DNA from 2 places in the Bradyrhizobium sp. LVM 105 genome. Region 1 is predicted to be linked to the other one. Evidence: riboswitches for the same ligand, from Rfam matches in the RefSeq annotation. Region 1 holds a riboswitch; the other holds the start of a gene.
The links. A riboswitch is a leader RNA that binds a small molecule or an ion and turns the genes downstream of it on or off. The one in region 1 is predicted to bind glycine.
Positions count from the first base shown of each region.

Region 2: linked by a shared signal. The riboswitch ahead of gcvT (glycine cleavage system aminomethyltransferase GcvT) and the one ahead of D6B98_RS21885 (D-amino acid dehydrogenase) in region 1 are both predicted to bind glycine.

Region 1 is NZ_QZMV01000007.1:336,947-346,986, forward strand. Features, by position in the region: gene D6B98_RS21855 (branched-chain amino acid ABC transporter permease) at 1-60, shown strand, start outside; gene D6B98_RS21860 (branched-chain amino acid ABC transporter permease) at 60-1,019, shown strand; gene D6B98_RS21865 (ABC transporter ATP-binding protein) at 1,012-1,764, shown strand; gene D6B98_RS21870 (ABC transporter ATP-binding protein) at 1,761-2,462, shown strand; gene D6B98_RS21875 (hypothetical protein) at 2,644-3,099, shown strand; gene D6B98_RS21880 (CoA-acylating methylmalonate-semialdehyde dehydrogenase) at 3,145-4,641, shown strand; glycine riboswitch at 4,665-4,759, shown strand; gene D6B98_RS21885 (D-amino acid dehydrogenase) at 4,904-6,172, shown strand; gene D6B98_RS21895 (organic hydroperoxide resistance protein) at 6,543-6,962, opposite strand; gene D6B98_RS21900 (FMN-dependent NADH-azoreductase) at 7,016-7,651, opposite strand; gene D6B98_RS21905 (LysR substrate-binding domain-containing protein) at 7,746-8,591, shown strand; gene D6B98_RS21910 (GntR family transcriptional regulator) at 8,627-9,370, opposite strand; gene D6B98_RS21915 (class-II fumarase/aspartase family protein) at 9,895-10,040, shown strand, end outside.
Region 2 is NZ_QZMV01000015.1:93,619-103,658, forward strand. Features, by position in the region: gene gcvP (aminomethyl-transferring glycine dehydrogenase) at 1-213, opposite strand, end outside; gene gcvH (glycine cleavage system protein GcvH) at 368-736, opposite strand; gene gcvT (glycine cleavage system aminomethyltransferase GcvT) at 746-1,894, opposite strand; glycine riboswitch at 2,040-2,130, opposite strand; gene alaS (alanine--tRNA ligase) at 2,364-5,042, shown strand; gene D6B98_RS31130 (cyclic nucleotide-gated ion channel) at 5,047-6,273, shown strand; gene D6B98_RS31135 (NADP-dependent isocitrate dehydrogenase) at 6,355-7,566, opposite strand; gene D6B98_RS31140 (TrmJ/YjtD family RNA methyltransferase) at 7,915-9,114, shown strand; gene D6B98_RS31145 (tetratricopeptide repeat protein) at 9,260-10,040, shown strand, end outside.

The DNA.
Region 1 (10,040 bases):
TACGGAGTAATGACGATGATCCTGGCGTTTCGGCCGACCGGGCTCATGGGGCGCTCGTGATGACTAGCGAAGGGCTCCGTTTCCCGAATGGGACCACCATCGCTATTGCGGTGTTTCTTGCTGCCATGCCGTGTATTCTGCCGTCGTTGACATTGGCGAGCGAGATTCTGGTGCTGGCCACCGGGGCTTTGAGCTGCACCTTGCTTCTCGGCTCGGTCGGGCTTCTTTCATTTGGTCAAGGTCTTTACTTCGGCCTGGGCGCGTACGTGTCCGCCATACTCATTCGCGACTTCGAAATGACCGCGTTGGCGGCCACAATAGTTGCTTCGTTGGCCGGGTGCCTGCTGGCAGCAGCCGCAGGCCTTTTGATCGTGCGACGGCAGGGCGTGTATTTCGTCATGCTCACTTTGGCGTTCGCGCAGATGGGCTTTTTTCTCGCCTTAGCCTTCCCGAGGCTCACGGGCGGCGAGAACGGGTTCGGAAACGTCCCACGGACGACCATTGCGTTCGGACAATTCTCGTTGTCAAATCCCCTGCTGCTTTATGCTTTTCTCGCGTTCCTTTCCTTCGCGGCGTTCGCGCTGGTGCAGAGAATAGTCGCGTCGCCGTTCGGAAGCGTTCTCAATTCGATCCGCTACAATGAGAGCCGTTCTGAGGCGCTCGGATATGACGCGCGGCGTTTCAAACTGGCGGCGGTCACCATGGCGGGCGGTATCGCCGCCTTGGCCGGAGCGATGAACACCCTGATGCTCAATTTCGTGCCGTTGAGCGCCATCGACGTGGAAACGAGCGAGCGATTGTTGATCGCTTCTCTGATCGGAGGAGTTGGATCTCCCCTTGGTGCGCTCATCGGCGCGTCGGTCCTGAGTGCAATGTCCGATTTTCTTTCGCCCATTTGGCCGCGCTGGTCCACTATCGTCGCACTGCTCCTGATAGTGACCGTGCTTTTCCTGCGTGATGGGCTCTTGGGGTTGGGAGGCGTGCTGCGGCGGCAAGGCAAGGAGCTGCCGAATGGCTGAGATCCTTCTTACCGCGCAGGGCTTAGGCGTTCGGTTCGGCTCGTTCAAGGCAATCGAGGACCTGAACCTCTCGATCGGCCGGGGGACTCTGCACTCGGTCATTGGGCCTAACGGCGCTGGAAAGACCACGTTGTTCAACGCGTTGAGCGGAACGCGCATCCCCACGCAGGGCGAGATAAGGTTCCAGGGGCATCCAATCACGAACGTCCCCGCGCATAGTCGCGTCCATCTGGGGCTTTCGAGGTCTTTCCAGCTGACCAATATCTTCCGGGACCTCTCCGTCGCCGAAAATATCCTATTGGCGCTGCAAGCTGTGGCCGGAAGAGAGGCGTGGGCATTCTGGCGCAATCGCGACCCCTTAAAGGTATCCAAGAAACGCGCCGCGGAATTAGCGGACACGGTTGGTTTGTCGGCCCGCTTTGAAGCACGCGCGCGCGACCTATCCCACGGGGCCCAGCGCGCTCTTGAGATAGCCATGGCTCTTGCGTCTGACCCCAAGCTGCTGTTCTTGGACGAGCCTCTAGCTGGTATGGGTCTCGATGATGTTCATCGGACGAAGCTCCTCATCAAGAGTCTCGCCCCGGAACGTACGGTCGTTCTGATCGAGCACAACATGAGCGTCGTTCTGGATATCTCGGATACGGTCACGGTGCTCGCCCAAGGAAAGAAGATCGCCGAAGGTTCGCCTCAAGCCATCAGGACGAACGTTGAAGTAAAAAACGCGTATCTCGGATCTGCAGCATGACTGGACTTATCGTTCGCGATCTGCACGCCTGGTACGAGAAGAGCCACGTTCTGCAAGGCGTGGACGTGCAAGTTCAGCGAGGTCAAACGGTAGCTATTCTTGGCCGCAATGGCGCTGGGAAAACGACTACTCTGCGATCAATCATGGGTTTGGTCCATGCCCAGGGAACGATCACGTTCGACGGCAACCCGTTGTCGGAGCTTGCTACGCACGAAATAGCCCGCCGCGGTCTCGCGCTGGTACCGGAAAACAGAGCGGTCTTCACCACACTAGACGTACAGGAAAACCTCAGTATCGCTTTTCGTAAGGGTTCGCCATGGACGCCCGACGCAGCCGCCGAGCTGTTTCCGTCGCTCAAAAGGAGATGGAAATCGGCTGCCGGCCGACTCTCCGGCGGCGAACAGCAAATGCTCGCGATCGCGCGGGCGCTGATGACGAACCCAAGTCTCCTGCTGTTGGATGAGCCGACCGAGGGGCTGGCGCCTGTGATTGTCGACGAGCTCGTTCAGCTCATGCTTTCCCTGAAAGCCCGTGGGCTCACCATTCTTCTTGTTGAACAAAGCATACAGGTCTGCCGCGCGGTCGCCGATACTCACGCCATACTGGACGAGGGGCGTGTGGTCTGGACTGGAACTACGGCCAGTTTGTCGTCCTCAGGCGAGGTTTTGGCGAAACATCTTACTTTGGAAAATGCGTAGCTAGACGGTCGAGAGTCAAATGGCGCGACAAATCGTATTAGGACCTGCAGTCCTTCAGCATGACTTCCGGCCGAGCCATGCCGATGAGCTATCGACTGCTCGGGAACGATTTCGAAGGTTGGCGGCGCGAGGGTATCTGGCGGCAACTAGAAGCTTCGGTCGGTCCAAGATAATTCGTGAGTTGGATCCAACCGCCGAGGAGACGCTGTTCTTTCCTGGGCGGGCAGGCGGCGCAGCGTCGATCATCACTCTGGAGAGGACATTGATCCTTATCCAGGAAAGGATACGTCGCCACCGAGGGACGCCTCGGCCAGCTTTCGACGCGGAGGCGCTCCTAAAGAACTGGCTTACTTCCGATCAGTTGACCCAGTTCGAAGCTACAAGGACGTTCGTCGTGGTCGGATGCAGCGGTGCGAGATATCGTATTTCTGCCAGGCCGGTCCCCAACGTTGTCAGCTTGGATAAGCTAGGCGATATCGAGATCACCCCCCTTACCGGCGCAAAAATCCGTTCCGAACTCAGCATGCTGATATGGAAGATCGTATTGGAGACGGGCAAGCCTGAGCTTCTTAAAGGAATGCAGAAGTCGAGTGGACCGATAGCAGATTGTGTGCCGGTCCTCTTTCCGCCGGCATAAGTCGTCGATCCATAGTCTGCTAAGTATCGTATCGAGAAGCAGAGAATGATGAGTTCGCTCGGACACTATATCAACGGAAATCGCGTCAAAGGCAAAGGCACGAGGACGTCGAATGTCTTCGATCCGGCGACCGGACAGCAGACTGCTTCAGTATCCTTGGCGACGGTTCAGGAGGTCGACGACGCAGTGGCATCCGCTGCTGCCGCCTTCCCTTCCTGGTCCGAGACCACGCCCCTCCGTCGTGCCAGAATCCTCAACAAATTTCTGCGCATTCTCGAGGAGCGCGCCTCGGATTTAGCGTCGGTCATCACCTTAGAGCACGGGAAAGTGCATTCCGACGCCCTGGGCGAAGTGCAACGTGGCATAGAAGTCGTCGAGTTCGCGATCGGCGCTCCACAGCTTCTCAAGGGAGAGATCACGGAAAACGTCGGAACGAAGATCGACAGTCATTCGGTCCGACAGCCACTGGGCATAGTGGCCGGTATTACGCCTTTCAATTTCCCGGTCATGGTCCCGATGTGGATGTTTCTGGTAGCCCTCGCTTGCGGAAATTGTTTTATTTTGAAGCCCTCGGAACGAGATCCTTCCGCATCGCTCCTCATCGCGGAATGGCTGTCTGAGGCCGGGTTGCCGCCCGGCGTCTTCAACGTGGTGCAGGGCGACAAGCTGGCAGTGGATGCGCTTCTCAAGCATAGCGAAGTCTCGGCGATCAGTTTCGTGGGCTCGACGCCGATCGCAAGATACATTTACGAAAATGCAGCTCGATACGGCAAAAGATGCCAAGCCTTGGGTGGCGCCAAGAACCACATGGTCATCATGCCGGATGCTGATCTCGACCAGGCTGTCGACGCCCTCATGGGCGCGGCCTACGGCTCAGCCGGGGAGCGGTGCATGGCGGTCTCCATTGCAGTCCCGATTGGCGACGGCACGGCAGACGATTTGGTGGAGCGGCTAAAGAAGCGAGTACGCGGTCTGCGGGTAGGTCCTGGTCACGACCCCGAAGCCGAGATGGGCCCGCTGATTACCAAGGAGCATCTCGATCGGGTGTCGGGCTACATCGAAGCCGGTGTTGAGGAAGGTGCGGACCTCCTGGTCGACGGGCGCGAGTTTCGGATGCAAGGCTATAACGGCTACTTCATCGGAGGATCGCTCTTCGACAGAGTAACCAGAGACATGAGGATCTACCGAGAAGAGATTTTCGGTCCGGTGCTGGCCGTCGTGCGTGCCGAGAGCTTCGACGCGGCGGCGGCATTGATCAACGGGCACGAATACGGAAATGGGACGGCTATCTTCACCCGGGACGGAAATGCGGCAAGAGAGTTTGCTCACAGGATCAAGGTTGGCATGGTCGGAATCAACGTCCCCATCCCCGTGCCGATGGCTTTCCATTCTTTCGGAGGGTGGAAGGCGTCTTTGTTCGGAGACCATCACATGCATGGTATGGAAGGGGTTCGCTTCTACACGCAACTGAAGACGGTCACCACGCGGTGGCCGAACAGCGCAAGTGCCGGGCCCGAGTTTATGATGCCTACGATGCGATAGGATGTTTGAAAGAGCTGTTTGAATGCGATGACACGGGAGAGACCAGGTTTATCTTGGACTTGGCGCCGAAGGAGCAACCGCCCCGGAAACTCTCAGGCAGAAGGACCGTGCCGTCGAAGACGATCTGGAGAGAGACACCGGTCGGTGTCCACCGAAGGGGACATCCGTCTACTCGACGGAAATCTCTCAGGTACCGAGACAGATGGGGCCGCTCCGATCGCTGATCGAGCGCATCCACTCCTCAAACCGAGAGACTGAAAAGATGAGCCAGATCGTCATAATCGGCGCCGGGATTACCGGCGTAACTACTGCCTATGCGTTGATCCAAGCAGGGCATCAAGTCACCATACTTGATCGCAATCGATATCCTGCGATGGAAACTTCCTTCGCGAATGGGGGGCAGCTGTCGGCAAGCAATGCTGAAGTCTGGAACAGTACGTCAACTGTGCTGAAGGGACTTAAGTGGATGTGGAAGCGCGATGCGCCCCTGCTGATGAGGCTTTCTCCGAGTTGGCACAAATACTCTTGGCTCGGGGAGTTCCTTTGGAACATCCAGTATCACGGCAGCAACACAGTCGCGACGACGCGCATGGCGATCGAAGCGAGGCGCCACCTCTTTGCTATCGCCGAACGAGAGAGCATTTCTTTCGATCTGGAGAAGAGAGGAATTCTTCACATCTACGACGATCGCTCGAGCTTCGAAGCGGCAGAACGGGTCAATACCCTCCTTCGACTGGGCGGCTTGGATCGTCGTGCAGTCACTCCGGAAGAGCTAAGGACAATCGAGCCTACGCTCCACGGCCAGTATTATGGCGGCTTTTTCACTGAATCAGACTCGACGGGGGACATTCACAAGTTTACCCGGGGTCTCGCAGAGGCCTGCAAGAGACGCGGCGCGACCTTCAGGCAGGAGGCCGATGTTGTCGGCATCGATGCCCTCGGTGGCACCGTCCGGGTGACGTGGAATTCTTGCGACGTTGGTACGAATGCTAAGAAGACCGATAGCCTGGAGGCCGATAAAGTCGTCGTGTGCGCTGGGGCAGCCAGTCGCCATTTTGCCTCCATGCTCGGTGACCGAGTTAACGTTTATCCCGTCAAAGGGTACTCAATAACCGTGCATCTTGAGTCGAGCGAGAGCAAAGAAGCAGCTCCCTACGTCAGTCTGTTGGACGATGCGGCCAAGATCGTTACCAGCCGTCTCGGTTCTGATCGCTTCCGTGTCGCAGGCACGGCCGAATTCACCGGTTTCAACCGTGATATTAGGATAGATCGGATCGAGCCACTTGTTGCCTGGGTAAGAGCGAAGTTTCCCGGAATAGATACTTCAAGAGTTGTTCCTTGGGCGGGTCTTCGGCCAATGATGCCGAATATGATGCCCATCGTGCGCCGGGGACGAAAGGCGGGCGTCTTCTACAACACCGGACACGGGCACCTCGGCTGGACGCTCTCAGCCCTTACTGCCGAGATGGTGGCGGGTCTAGTGGCGACGGAGAACTCCCATCTCGAAATGCCATCTAGAACCGCAGCGTAACAGCCTTCGCACGGTGTCGGTCCGAGTTTCCTTAAATGGACAGCTTCGCCCCGAAGGAGGTGCAAGACGTCATATTGAGAAGTATGCGCTCGGTGCCGCACATGCCGCAATTAACGAGTGAAACACTGTGCGCGGCAAGGTGACGTATGACGTTTATGTTAGCGGTAGACGGGAGCTCTTGGTCGTCCCGGCAAGTCATCCATTTCCAGCTGGATTCGGCGGATTTTGGCGGAAGAAGAGGCGAGCCGTGCGGGTGGTCAGCCAGACCATCCGCGAAGGCATAGAAAGCCGCGGGTATTACTATCGGCCTGGTCTGCGAAAATGTCGGAGCAGCTAGCAAATTCTTGCGCCCTTGGCGTTTCTGCTTCGATCAAGTAATCCGGAACTCGACCTCTATGTTGCCTCGTGTCGCTCGGGAGTATGGGCAAACCTCTTCGTGGGTCACCCTGATCATATCTTGGATCTCCGCCCGGTCGCGGTTCGGCACCGAAATTTCAAGCACGACCGCGAGTTCGAAAAAACCTTCTTGGTTTCTGCCGATCGTTACGTGAGCCGTTACAGTGGATTCGCGAATTGGTGCTTTGCGTTCCCGCGCCACCCGCATGAGTGCATTCTCAAAGCAAGCGGCGTAACCGGCCGCGAACAACTGTTCGGGGTTCGTAGCCACGCCCCCCGGGCCACCCAATTCCTTGGGATAAGCGAGTTGCAGATCTAGAACGCCGTCGGATGATTTGATGCTTCCTGCCCGGCCACCCACTGCAGTAACGGTTGCGGTATAGAGAGCTTCCATGAGTACTCCTTGTCGTCTATGCGCCGTGCTGCTCGGGTCGACTGTCAAGGCGCTCAGAAATCGCGGGCCAGTTCGACTGCCCGTCGCTTGCCCTCAGTTCTTGTCTCCAGGTCCACTTCGGATCCGAGGAGGGTCTTTTCGACGGCGATCTCACGAATGTCCGAGACGCCTATGAAGCGGAGCCACAGGTCCATGTAGGGGCTCTGCAAGTCGTAAGAGTCCCGTGGAGTAATCGAGGAGTCAGAGAAGTAGTCGAGACCCCGGGCGTAAACTACAACCGCCCGCTTGGCCTTCACGAGGCCGCCGAAGCCACGTTCATCAAAACTGAAAAGAATGTCCTTCTGCGTGATAAGGTCGATCAAATGCTTGAATCGATATGGAATGGAGGAATTCCACAGCGGCACCGCAAACACCATCTTGTCGGCGTTTAGAAATGGCGCCGCTAGGCGTCGGATGGTTTCCCACGCGGAGGCCTGTTCGTTCGTGAGAGGGGTACCCGATAAGCCCGCGTACTTGGCGTCCAGAGCGGCCTCGCCGAAGGTCGGAAGGTCGAGTGACCAAACGTCTAGCTTCTCGATCTCATCAGAAGGGTTTTTCGAGCGGTAAGTCTCGATGAATGCCTCGCAAACCTCGATCGAGGCAGAGCGTTGCTTTCGTGGCGATGCTTCGACGTACAGAACCTTGGACATGTTTCATCCTCCCGCGTCCCTCGTAACGCCGCCGAATTGACTTAACAAACGAATAAAAAGTGGTACACTGATCGAGAAAGTGGATCAATTGGCCATGGCATTCGAGCCAAGCTTGCTTCGAACTTTCGTTAAGGTTGCGGAAGGGCGCAGTTTCACACGTGCGGCGGAGGCTTTGAACTCCACGCAATCGACTGTGAGCGCCCAGATTCACCGGCTTGAAGCCCAGGCCGGTCAGGCGCTATTCGAACGCAACACCCGGAATGTGACGCTGTCGCGGGCTGGAGAAACTCTCCTCGGTTATGCGCGAACGATCTTGCAACTGAATGAAGACGCGCATGCCGCCCTCGTTGGAAGCCATTTCGCGGGACGATTGAAGATCGGTGTTGCGGAAGATCTCGTCGATGACTGGCTGCCGAAGATTCTCAAGCGCTACACTCGCAAGCATCCCGCTCTCGCTCTAGAATTGGAGATCGGTATTGTCACGCAGCTACTTCAAAAACTTGAAGCTCGGGAGCTTGATCTTGCAGTCGGCTCCATTTGCGATGCGAAAATAGCTGGTTGGCGCCTTTGGCAGGAGCCGCTGGTTTGGGCTTTTGCCGAAAAGCGAAACTTGCCTGATCCGCTGCCCCTCGCATTCTTTCCAGAGCCTTGTCCGTATCGGGATCTCGCGCTGCGCGCGCTCGCCAAATCGGGCTGCCCTTGGCAATTTGCGGGCTCGTCTCCGAGTCTCGCCGGCATGCGTGCTATCGTGAGGGCGGGTCTTGCCGCAACGCCGTTGCCGCGCGGATTGATTGGCGCTGGCCTACGTGTTGTTGAGGGGGAGAAGGGCCTGCCAACACTGCCGGATGTGGAATATGTTGTCCATATCCGAAGCGACGATCGAAGAGAGGCCGTGACCACGTTGGCAGGCCTTATTCGAGACGCGGCCGGTCGCACGTAAGCGCCACCGCCGCCGGTCAGTGACGCAATGTGCCGTCACCCGGTTTCTGCTTGTCGACGCGTAAGTCGGGTCGAGTAACTATATCTTTCGGCTGGATGTACGCTGAGCGACACTTCGACCATTTCATTTGAACTGAAAAAATACTGACGGCGGATCGAAAGCGCGTGGGCACCCGGTGCGACCATCAGGGGTTCAGCCAGGTCGCGAGAAACTCCTACTGCGCTTATATCTTGGCGGATCTCGATGAAGCGGCGGCCCGAAATCTTCTCCACGAGAGTGCCGAAGATATCCGGATGGCTATCCATCCTCAAGCGGACCTCCCGGGCAAAAGTGTCGTCTATGTAAACATCGGTCCAGCAGATCGGTTTCGAGTCACCCGGCACGATGCGGAGACTCGAGATGCGTAGCCAGCGGCGACCAGGCTGACAGCCGAGAGCTCGTGATAACTTTTCGTCGGCGACGATCTCCGAGACGCGTTGAACATGGCGTTCCGTCTCGACGCCAAATTGCTGAACAGCTTCTATCGATTCGAGCGACTGGGTGAATCCCCTCGCGCTGCCTTGCGGCGAAGATGCCTCGACCCTCGTTCCTGTGTTTCTCTTGCGGCTGACGATCCCCGAGGCCTGGAGCTCGCGCATGGCGGCCCGCACGGTGGATCGGCTAACGGCGAATTGCTCGGTGAGTTCAAGCTCGCTGGGTAGCAGAGAGCCTACCGGATATCGACCCTCGGCAATAGCTTCCATGAGGGTGCGAGCGACGAGGGCGTAACGCGTGACCACCTAAGGCTCCTATTCGGTAATCTCTTGTCATTAAGGCCTGAGCTTTCGAGACGTCAACGTTCGGCAAGAGGCGGGCTGACCCGGTCACAGCGACGATTCTCTCGATTTAAGCACTGCGGAGAAGGGTCAGGGGCAATCCAAATAGCAGAGTCCCGGCCGATCGAAACGGGCGCGTCAGTCTGCGTTTTGGCCGAGACGAACCATTTCCTCAGCGCCGGACACACCCGGGACCTCCGACGACTCGTGCGCCGCTGGTCCACAACAGGCGCTCCAAGGTGAAGTCTGCATTCCTTTCAACATGACCCGCAGCGCAGGCGCCAAGCCACGAAACGGAAGCCAAAGCCGTCGAACACGAGGAGGGAGCGACGCGGGCCAAAGGGTGCCTTTCAAACATCAAGTCGCTCTGATCCGCCTTCTTGCGGCCTTTGATCGTCGGCGACGGTTCCATATGCGATCAAATCAAAGCTTGACGCCGAATATGTACGAACATATAGATATGTACGAACATATAGAAGGGAAATGGGATGGGAAGCACGGTTTTTGATTCCGTCTTGTTTCGCAACATGTTCGGAACCGCCGAAATGCGAGCTGTCTTCGATGACGACGCTCTGATCGCTCGCTATCTCGAAGCTGAAGTTGCGTTGGCAAAAGCCCAAGCTCGATTGGGCAT
Region 2 (10,040 bases), on a different contig from region 1:
ATGCGCGATCGCCTCGGTCTCGCTGAGCGGCTTGCCGAGATCGAGCGGGGCGGCCTGCCGGATCGAAGCGGGCAGCGTTTCCGCCATCAGGGCGTCGACGCTCTTGGCGCTGACGGTTTCGAGCATGGCGGTGACATCGCGCGCCGAGGGGCCGATATGGCGGCGAACGAAACTGGCGGCGGTGTCGCCGTTGGTCTTGCGGTGCGCGGTCATCATGGGTCCTCGCTAGGAGTTGCTGTCATGCCCCGCGAAGGCGGGGCACCCAGTAAACGCAGGCGTTCGTGATAGAGCCGATGGGCCGCGGCGTACTGGATCGCCCGCCTGCGCGGGCGATGACACCGAGTATGGGGCGGCCGTTCTCTTCATCTTAAGCCGTATGCGCCTTGTAGGCGGCTTCATCCATGAGGTTGCCGAGCTCGCTCTTGTCGGCAATCTTGATCTTGAAGAACCAGGCCGCGCCCTGCGCATCCGAGTTCACCAGCGCCGGCTCGGCGGCAAGCGCCTCGTTGGCCTCGAGCACTTCGCCTGTAACAGGCGCATAGACGTCGGAGGCTGCCTTCACCGATTCCACCACGGCAGCGGCTTCGGCCTTCTTCAAGCTCCGGCCGATCTTGGGCAGCTCGACGAACACGACGTCGCCGAGCTGCTGCTGGGCGTAGTCGGTGATGCCGACGGTGGCGACATCGCCGTCGATCGCCAGCCATTCGTGGTCGGAGGTGTACAGCGTCGTGGTCATTTCGAGTCCTCAGCGTTTGTAGGTGTTTTTGACGAAGGGCATGGCGGCGACGGCGAGCGGCAGTCGCTGGCCGCGCACCTCGGCGAACAGCTTGGTGCCGAGCGCGCTCAGATTGGTGGGCACGTAGCCCATCGCCACCGGCGCATTCAGGCTCGGGCCGAAGCCGCCCGATGTGACTTGTCCGATCGGCTCGCGCGCATCGGCGTCGGCAAAGAGCAGCGCGCCCTCGCGCACCGGCGCACGGCCCTCGGCACGCAGGCCGACGCGGCGGCGGGTCGCGCCGTTGTCGAAATGCGCCAGGATTTTCTCCGCGCCGGGAAAGCCGCCGGCGCGCGCGCCGCCGCTGCGGCGGCTCTTCTGCACCGACCATTCCAGGGCGGCCTCGACCGGCGTGGTGGCGGTGTCGATGTCGTGGCCGTAGAGGCAGAGGCCGGCTTCCAGCCGCAGGCTGTCGCGGGCCCCGAGGCCGATCGGCAGCACGTCGGGATTGTCCAGCAGCATCTTGGCGAGGCGTTCGACATCGCTGGCGGGAGCCGAGATCTCGAACCCGTCCTCGCCGGTATAGCCGGAGCGCGAGACGAAGCACTTGATGCCGGCGACCTCATGCGGACCGGCGTCCATGAATTTCATGGACGGCGCCGCTGCACATAATGTCGCCAGCGCCGTTTCGGCCTTCGGGCCCTGCAGCGCGATCAGCGCGCGGTCGGCGAGGGGGTCGATGACGCAGTCGCCCGAGAGATTCGCCCGCAGATGCGCCTCGTCCGCGTCCTTGCAGGCGGCATTGACGACCAGGAACAGGTGATCGCCGAAATTGGCGACCATGAGATCGTCGAGGATACCGCCGTCTTCATTGGTGAACTGGGCGTAGCGCTGCCGGTTGGGCGCGATCGCCACGATGTCCTGCGGCACCAGCCGTTCCAGCGCGCGGGCGGCGTCCTCGACCTTGCCCGATTTCGGGCGCAGCGCGATCTGGCCCATATGGGAGACATCGAACAGGCCGGCGGAGGCTCGGGTATGGAGGTGCTCCTTCAGCACGCCCGCAGGGTACTGTACGGGCATGTCATAGCCAGCGAACGGCACCATCTTGCCGCCGAGGGACACATGCAGGGCGTGGAGGGGCGTATGTCGGAGAGATTTCTGGTCGTCGGGTACTGGCATCACAGGGGCCCTCGGCGGTTCCCCGGGGACGATTCCCCGAGACAAACCAGTCGAAGCCCCATCTGTCGCTGTGCCTGAGAGTATTATCCCGTCGGCGGGCGCAGTCCGGGCCTAGACCCGTCGGCGCCTCTTTCCAGATGCTGTCAAAGCCACGCGGTCCTTTTGCCTGAGAGTTTCCGGGGCGGTTGCTCCTTCGGCGCCGGCTGCCTAAAGCCGGTCTCTCCCGACGTGGCCGTCGATACAGATGGGTACAGACCACAGGGCGGCCAAGCCTGTCAACGCGTCCGCATGTCCTATCAACGGGATTGCAACGGGAATTGAGCGGATGCGGCAACCCTCTGATCTGCTTGCACAGTTTCTGGACAGGAAAGCTGGCCTTGTCTAAAAGCGCTTTGGCCCGCAGATATCAGCCTTAACGTTACGGTTTGGATGGCGAGAAGCGGGTCCAAGCACACCCGATTGGATGAACATGAGCGGCGTCAACGAGATCAGGTCGACCTTTCTGAACTTCTTTGCCGAGAACGGCCACGAGATCGTGGCCTCCTCGCCACTCGTGCCGCGCAACGATCCGACGTTGATGTTCACCAATGCCGGCATGGTGCAGTTCAAGAACGTCTTCACCGGCGTCGAGAAGCGGCCTTACCAGCGCGCCACGACCTCGCAGAAATGCGTGCGCGCCGGCGGCAAGCACAACGACCTCGACAATGTCGGCTACACCGCGCGCCATCTCACCTTCTTCGAGATGCTCGGCAACTTCTCGTTCGGCGACTACTTCAAGGAGCGGGCGATCGAGCTCGCCTGGAAGCTGATCACCAAGGAGTTCGGGCTCAAGAAGGACAAGCTGCTCGTCACCGTCTACCACACCGACGACGAGGCGGCGGGCCTGTGGAAGAAGATCGCCGGTTTCTCCGACGACCGCATCATCCGCATTCCGACCTCGGACAATTTCTGGGCGATGGGCGACACCGGCCCGTGCGGCCCGTGCTCGGAGATCTTCATCGACCGCGGCGAGCACATCTGGGGCGGGCCTCCCGGTTCTCCGGAGGAAGACGGCGACCGCTTCCTCGAATTCTGGAACCTCGTGTTCATGCAATACGAGCAGGTGACGAAGGAGGAGCGGGTCGGCTTGCCGCGTCCCTCGATCGACACCGGCATGGGCCTGGAGCGCATGGCCTGCATTCTCCAGGGCGTCGAGAGCGTGTTCGAGACCGACCTGTTCCGCCATCTGGTCGACGCGACCTCGTCCGCGCTCGGCAGCGGGCCGACCGAGCAGAATGTCGCCTCGTTCCGCGTCATCGCCGACCATCTGCGCTCCTCGGCCTTCCTGGTCGCGGACGGCGTGCTGCCCTCGAACGAGGGCCGCGGCTACGTGCTGCGCCGGATCATGCGCCGTGCGATGCGCCATGCGCAGCTGCTGGGTGCGAAAGAGCCGCTGATGCATCGGCTGGTCTGGGCGCTGGTGCGTGAGATGGGCCAGGCCTATCCCGACCTGATGCGCGCGGAGAATCTGATCGAGGAAACGCTGCGGCTGGAAGAAACCCGCTTCCGCAAGACGCTTTCGCGCGGCCTCGCCATTCTGGATGAGAAGAGCGCGAGCCTGAAGAAGGGCGACATGTTCGACGGCGATGTCGCCTTCACGCTGTACGACACCTACGGCTTCCCGCTCGACCTGACGCAGGACGCCCTGAAGTCGCGCGGCATCGGCGTCGACCAGGCCGCGTTCACCGATGCGATGGAGCGCCAGAAGGCCAAGGCCCGCGAGTCCTGGAAGGGCTCGGGCGAGGCGGCTTCCGAGGCGATCTGGTTCCCGCTGCGCGAGAAGCTCGGGGCCACCGAATTCCTGGGTTACGAGACCGAGAGCGCCGAGGGCGTGGTGTCGGCGCTGGTCAAGGACGGCGCCGAGGTCACCAGCCTGAAGGCCGGCGAGACCGGCGCGATCGTGCTGAACCAGACGCCGTTCTACGCGGAGTCAGGCGGCCAGGTCGGCGACACCGGCGTGCTGACGGGCGAGGGCGGCATCAAGTTCCGCGTCACCGACACGCAGAAGAAGCTCGGCGATTTCTTCGTCCATATCGGCAAGGTCGAGCAGGGCGAAGTGAAGCTCGGCACCGCGCTGCAGCTCGAGGTCGATCATTCCCGCCGCTCCTCGATCCGCGCGCATCACTCGGCGACGCATCTCATTCACGAGGCGTTGCGCCAGGTGCTCGGCGACCACATCGCCCAGCGCGGCTCGATGGTTGCGCCGGACCGCCTGCGCTTCGACTTCGTGCATCCGAAGCCGATCACGGCGGAGGAGCTTGCCCGTGTCGAGGACATCGCCAACGAGGTGGTGCTGGAGAACGACGAGGTCACCACGCGCGTGATGGGCGTCGACGAGGCGCGCGAGGCCGGCGCCCGCGCCCTGTTCGGCGAGAAATACGGCGACGAGGTCCGCGTCGTCTCGATGGGCAGGACGGCGCGCGAGCGCGGCGCCAACGCGCTCGGCTGGTCGGTCGAGCTCTGCGGCGGCACCCATGTCAAGCGCACCGGCGACATCGGCCTGATCACGCTGACGAGCGAGAGCGCGGTGGCGTCCGGCGTGCGCCGCATCGAGGCGCTGACCGGCAATTATGCGCGCAGGCATGCCAACGACACCATGGCGCTGGCGAAGAGCGCGGCGAACGAGCTGCGCACCTCCCTCGACGACGTGCCGGCGCGCATCGCCGCGCTGATGGAGGAGCGCAAGAAGCTCGAGCGCGAGCTGTCGGATGCGCGCAAGAAGCTGGCGATGGGCGGCGGCGCATCCTCGAGCAATGGCGCGGCTTCGGGCGTGCGCGAAGTCGGCGATGTCAAGCTGATGGCCCGCGCGGTCGAGGGCATCGAGATGAAGGATCTCAAGAGTCTTGCCGACGACGGCAAGAAGCAGATCGGCTCCGGCGTCGTCGCGATCGTCGGCGTCACCGAGGACGGCAAGGCCGGTGTGGTGGTCGGCGTCACGCCCGACCTCACCGCGCGCTTCAACGCCGTCAACCTGGTGCGCGTCGCCTCCGAGGCACTCGGCGGCAAGGGCGGCGGCGGCCGGCCCGACATGGCGCAGGCCGGCGGCCCCGACGGGGCGAGGGCGACCGAGGCGCTGGCGGCCATCGAAAAAGCGATGGCAGGCGCGTGAAGCCATGAGCCCCGTTCCGCGAGGACGTGGGCTTGGCGATCCCAACATGAGGGATCGCCTCTACGAATTGCTGGAGCACGACCCGCTGGCCTATTCGGCCGGGTCGCGCTTCATCCAGGTCATCATCGGCGTCATCGTGCTCAATGTGATCGCGATGGTCCTCGCCTCGGTGCCGGAGCTGGACGCGCGGTTCGGCACGCTGTTCGAAGCCATCACCATCCTGTCCGTGATCGTGTTCGCGCTGGAATATGTCGCGCGGATGTGGACCGTGGCCGGCCATACCCAGCGCAAGGGGTCCGCGTTGTCCGACCGGCTTGGCTATGCCTTCTCGGCGCTCGGCATCATCGACCTCATGGCGTTCCTGCCCGCGGCCATCGCTCTGGCCACCGGCCGGCACGCGACGCTGGCGGCGCTCGGCGTGCTGCCGTTCTTCAAGCTGGTCCGCTATTCGCCGGCGATGCGCTCGCTGCTCGCCGCCGTGCATGCCGAGCGGCGGGCGCTGATCGGCTGCATCGTGATCCTGATCGGCGCGGTCTTGACCTTCGCCTCGCTGCTCTACGCCATCGAGCGCGACGTGCAGCCGGACAAGCTCGGCACCATCCCGCAGGCGATGTGGTGGGCGATCGTGACGCTCGGCACCGTCGGCTATGGCGACGTCGTGCCGGTGACGCCGCTCGGCAAGTTCGTCTCCACCTTCGCCATCATCAGCGGCTTCGCCATGATCGCGCTGCCGGTCGCGATCATCTCCACCGCCTTCGCCGAGGAGGTGAAGCGGCGCGACTTCGTCGTCACCTGGGGCATGCTGGCGCGGGTGCCGCTGTTCTCGCATCTGTCGGCCGCGGAGATCGCCGACATCATGCGGCTGCTCCGCGCGCGCACCGTCGAGCAGGGCGAGGTCCTGGTGCGGCGGGGCGACGCGGCGTCGTCGATGTATTTCATCACTGCCGGCGAGGTCGAGATCGCGCTGCCGAGCCAGCATGTGCGGCTTAGCGACGGCACTTTCTTCGGCGAGATCGCGCTATTGCACAAGACCAAGCGCAGCGGCACGGTGACGGCGACCCGCAAGACGCGCCTGCTGGTGCTCGACGCCCAGGATTTCCACGCGCTGATCGCGCGCATGCCGACGCTCGCCGACCACGTCCACACCACCGCCAAGGCCAGGCTCGCCGACACCGGCGATCTCGCGCTGGCGGAGCTGGCGCAGGCGGAGCAGGAAGACACGGACCGCTGAGTGGCCTGAACAGCAAACGGGCCGCGCTTTGAGGCGCGGCCCGTGGTGGTTCCGGCCCGGACGGGCGGAATTGCTGGCGGCTTACGCCAGCTCTTTCGTCAGGTTCTCGGCGACCTTGTCGAGGAAGCCGGTGGTCGAGAGCCAGCGCTGGTCGGCGCCGACCAGGAGCGCGAGGTCCTTGGTCATGTAGCCGGCCTCGACGGTGTCGACGCAGACCTTCTCCAGCGTGTTGGCGAACTTGGCGAGTTCGGCATTGTTGTCGAGCTTGGCGCGGTGGGCGAGGCCGCGCGTCCAGGCGAAGATCGAGGCGATGGAGTTGGTCGAGGTCTCCTTGCCCTTCTGGTGCTCGCGGTAGTGCCGGGTCACCGTGCCGTGGGCAGCTTCGGCCTCAACGGTCTTGCCGTCGGGGGTGAGCAGCACCGAGGTCATCAGACCGAGCGAGCCGTAGCCCTGCGCGACCGTGTCGGACTGCACGTCGCCGTCGTAGTTCTTGCAGGCCCAGACATAGCCGCCGGACCATTTCAGCGCCGAGGCCACCATGTCGTCGATCAGGCGGTGCTCGTAGGTCAGGCCCTTCGCCTCGAATTCCTTCTTGAACTCGCGGTCGTAGATGTCCTGGAAGATGTCCTTGAAGCGGCCGTCATAGACCTTCAGAATCGTGTTCTTGGTCGAGAGATAGACCGGGTAGTTGCGCAGCAGGCCGTAGTTCAGCGAGGCGCGGGCGAAGTCGATGATGGAATCGTCGAGATTGTACATCTCCATGGCGACGCCGGCGCCGGGCGCCTTGAAAACTTCCTTCTCGATCACGGTGCCGTCCTCGCCGACGAACTTCATCGACAGCGTGCCCTTGCCCGGGAACTTGAAGTCGGTGGCGCGGTACTGGTCGCCATAGGCGTGGCGGCCGATGATGATCGGCTTGGTCCAGCCGGGAACCAGGCGCGGCACGTTCTTGCAGATGATCGGCTCGCGGAAGATCACGCCGCCGAGGATGTTGCGGATGGTGCCGTTCGGCGACTTCCACATCTGCTTGAGGTTGAACTCCTTCACCCGGGCTTCATCGGGGGTGATGGTGGCGCACTTGACGCCGACACCGACCTTCTTGATGGCCTCGGCCGCGTCGATCGTGACTTGATCGTTGGTGTGGTCGCGGTGCTCCATGCCCAGGTCGAAATAGAGCAGTTCGACATCCAGGAACGGGTTGATCAGCTTGTCCTTGATGTACTGCCAGATGATCCGGGTCATCTCGTCGCCATCGAGCTCGACGACGGGATTGGATACCTTGATTTTTGCCATGATCGGGGAAGCCCTCTTGGGAACGGCGCCGTCGGCGCCAACGTGAATATCCGCCGCCTCTTAGCACCGGACCGCGACGGGCGAAAGCCAAGGGATTATGCACTTTTAGCCGATCCGGCCCCCACAGATGGGGAGCGCGCCGGGCCGCGCCGGACGGGCAGGGGTGAGGTTTCAGGCGAGATTCAAAAGTCGAATCCAACCCGTTATTTCCCTTGAGAATTTTGTCAGGACAGGCAAACGACAGGCGGACAACCCGGCCGGCCCGACGCGAGCCTGAAAGGCCGGCTTGAATCAATTCCTGAGAGCGCCTTGCCAAGGCCTTGAGACCAAGAGTGAAAGCGAAGCGAGATGTCGGGGACTGACAAGAGCAAGGCGAGACTTTCCCTCGACGGTCCCATCGTGATCCTGGTCGAGCCGCAGCTCGGCGAAAACATCGGCATGGCCGCGCGCGCCATGGGCAATTTTGCCCTGAGCCGCCTGCGCATCGTCAACCCCAGGGACGGCTGGCCCAATATCGCCGCCCAGCGCGCCGCCGCCGGCGCCGACCACATTCTGGAGAAGGTCGAATTGTTCGGCACGGTGGAAGAGGCGGTCGCCGACCTCGACCTGCTGTTCGCCACCACCGCGCGCCCCCACGACCAGGCCAAGCCCGTGGTCGGGCCGGAAGCGGCAGCCGCCGAAATATCCGGGCACATCGCCACGGGAGGCAAGGCCGGTATCCTGTTCGGCCGCGAGCGCTGGGGGCTGACCAACGAGGAGGTCGGGCTCTCCAACCGTATCATCACCTTCCCGGTCAATCCGGGCTTCGCCTCGCTCAACCTCGCCCAGGCCGTGCTGCTGGTCGGCTATGAATGGTTCAAGCGGATAACGTCGGGCGAGCTGCCGCACGCCATGCCGGAGCGCTCCGAGCGCGCCTCGCAGCACCAGATGCAGGCCTTCTTCGACAACCTCGTGCGCGAACTCGACAAGGTGGAGTTTTTGCGCCCGGCCGAGAAGCGCGACACCATGCTGGTGAACCTGCGCAACATCTTCGCCCGGATGGAGCCGACCAAGCAGGACATGCACACCCTCCACGGCGTGGTGATGGCGATCGCGGAGGGGCGCAAGGGCCCGGCCAAGGGCGGCGTGCTCGACGGCGAGCAGGCGACGCGCCTGCGCGCGCTTCTCGCCGAGCACGGGCAGGGCGGCGGCGTCTCCGACAGCGGCTCGACCGTGCGCGGCCTCGCCCGCCTGCTCCGGCGCAATCCGACCGACGCCGAACGCCTGCTCTGGCAGGCGCTGACCCGCGACCGCCGCTTCGCAGGTGGGTTCAAGCGCCAGACCCCGGTCGGCCGCCACATCCCGGACTTCGTCTCCTTCCCGCACCGGATCGCGATCGAGCTGGTCAACCCGGGCGAAGGCGAGGCGATCGCGGCCGACCGCGCGTCGCGGCGGGCGTGGCTGGAGGCGCGGGACTATCGGGTGCTGGAAATGCGGGCAGCCGATGTCGAGCGCGATCTGGAGGCGGAGCTGGTGCGGTTGCAGGGGATGATGGGGCACGGCGCCTAGATCGCGCCAGTCTCGTAGGTGGGCAGTGGAGCCGGCTTGAGCGTTTGGGCCAAACGGACTCCCGCTCCCTACACGGCTTCAACCAAGGGCTGTGCAGAGACAGGATCGGTTGCTATGTAGTTCCCGGGAATTGAGTGGGAACGACATGTTTGGAATCGTCGGTCGCGCACAAGTCTGTGCGGCAGCAAGCTTCGGTGTTGTGGCACTGATTGTCCTGCTCGACATATCAGGCGCCCGTGCCGAAATGCCCTTGGCCGCCAAGTGCAACGCCGTCGGGAATCTCAGCGTCGACGACCGCATTGCCGGCTGCACCGCCATTATCCAGGCGGCGACGGGCATGCAGCAAGGTGTGGTCATGGCGCGCTTCCGCCGCGCCATGTTCTACCGCCAGAAGGGTGAGGTCGACCTTGCGATTGCGGACTACGACCAGATCATCGAGCGCGATCCGGGCAACGTGAACGCGCGCCTTTATCGAGCTTCCATACACGTCCAGAGACGCGACAATGAAGCCGCGCTTGCGGATTACGACAAGGTCATCGAGCTCGATCCCAGGAATACCTATGGGTATCTTGGGCGTGCGCGGCTGTATCTGAAGGACGATGTCGATCGCGCCGTCGCCGACTATGACCGGGCCCTTTTGATCCATCCCGACAATGTCCATGCCCGTATCGGCCGCAGCTTTGCCTATGAGACAAAGGGCGAGTCGAATCGCGCCCTGGCCGATTGTGCGCGGGCGATCGAGATCGGCCCAGACCATTGGATCGGCCAAGTCTGCCGGGGCGACATCTATCTCGCACGCGGCCAGATCGATCTCGCATTGGCCGACTTCGACCGCGCGGTCGAGCGTAGCTCGAAGGACCCGCGGTCCTACATCGGCCGTGCCAGGGTTTTTCAGGTTCGAGGCGATCTCGGAAAGGCATTATCGA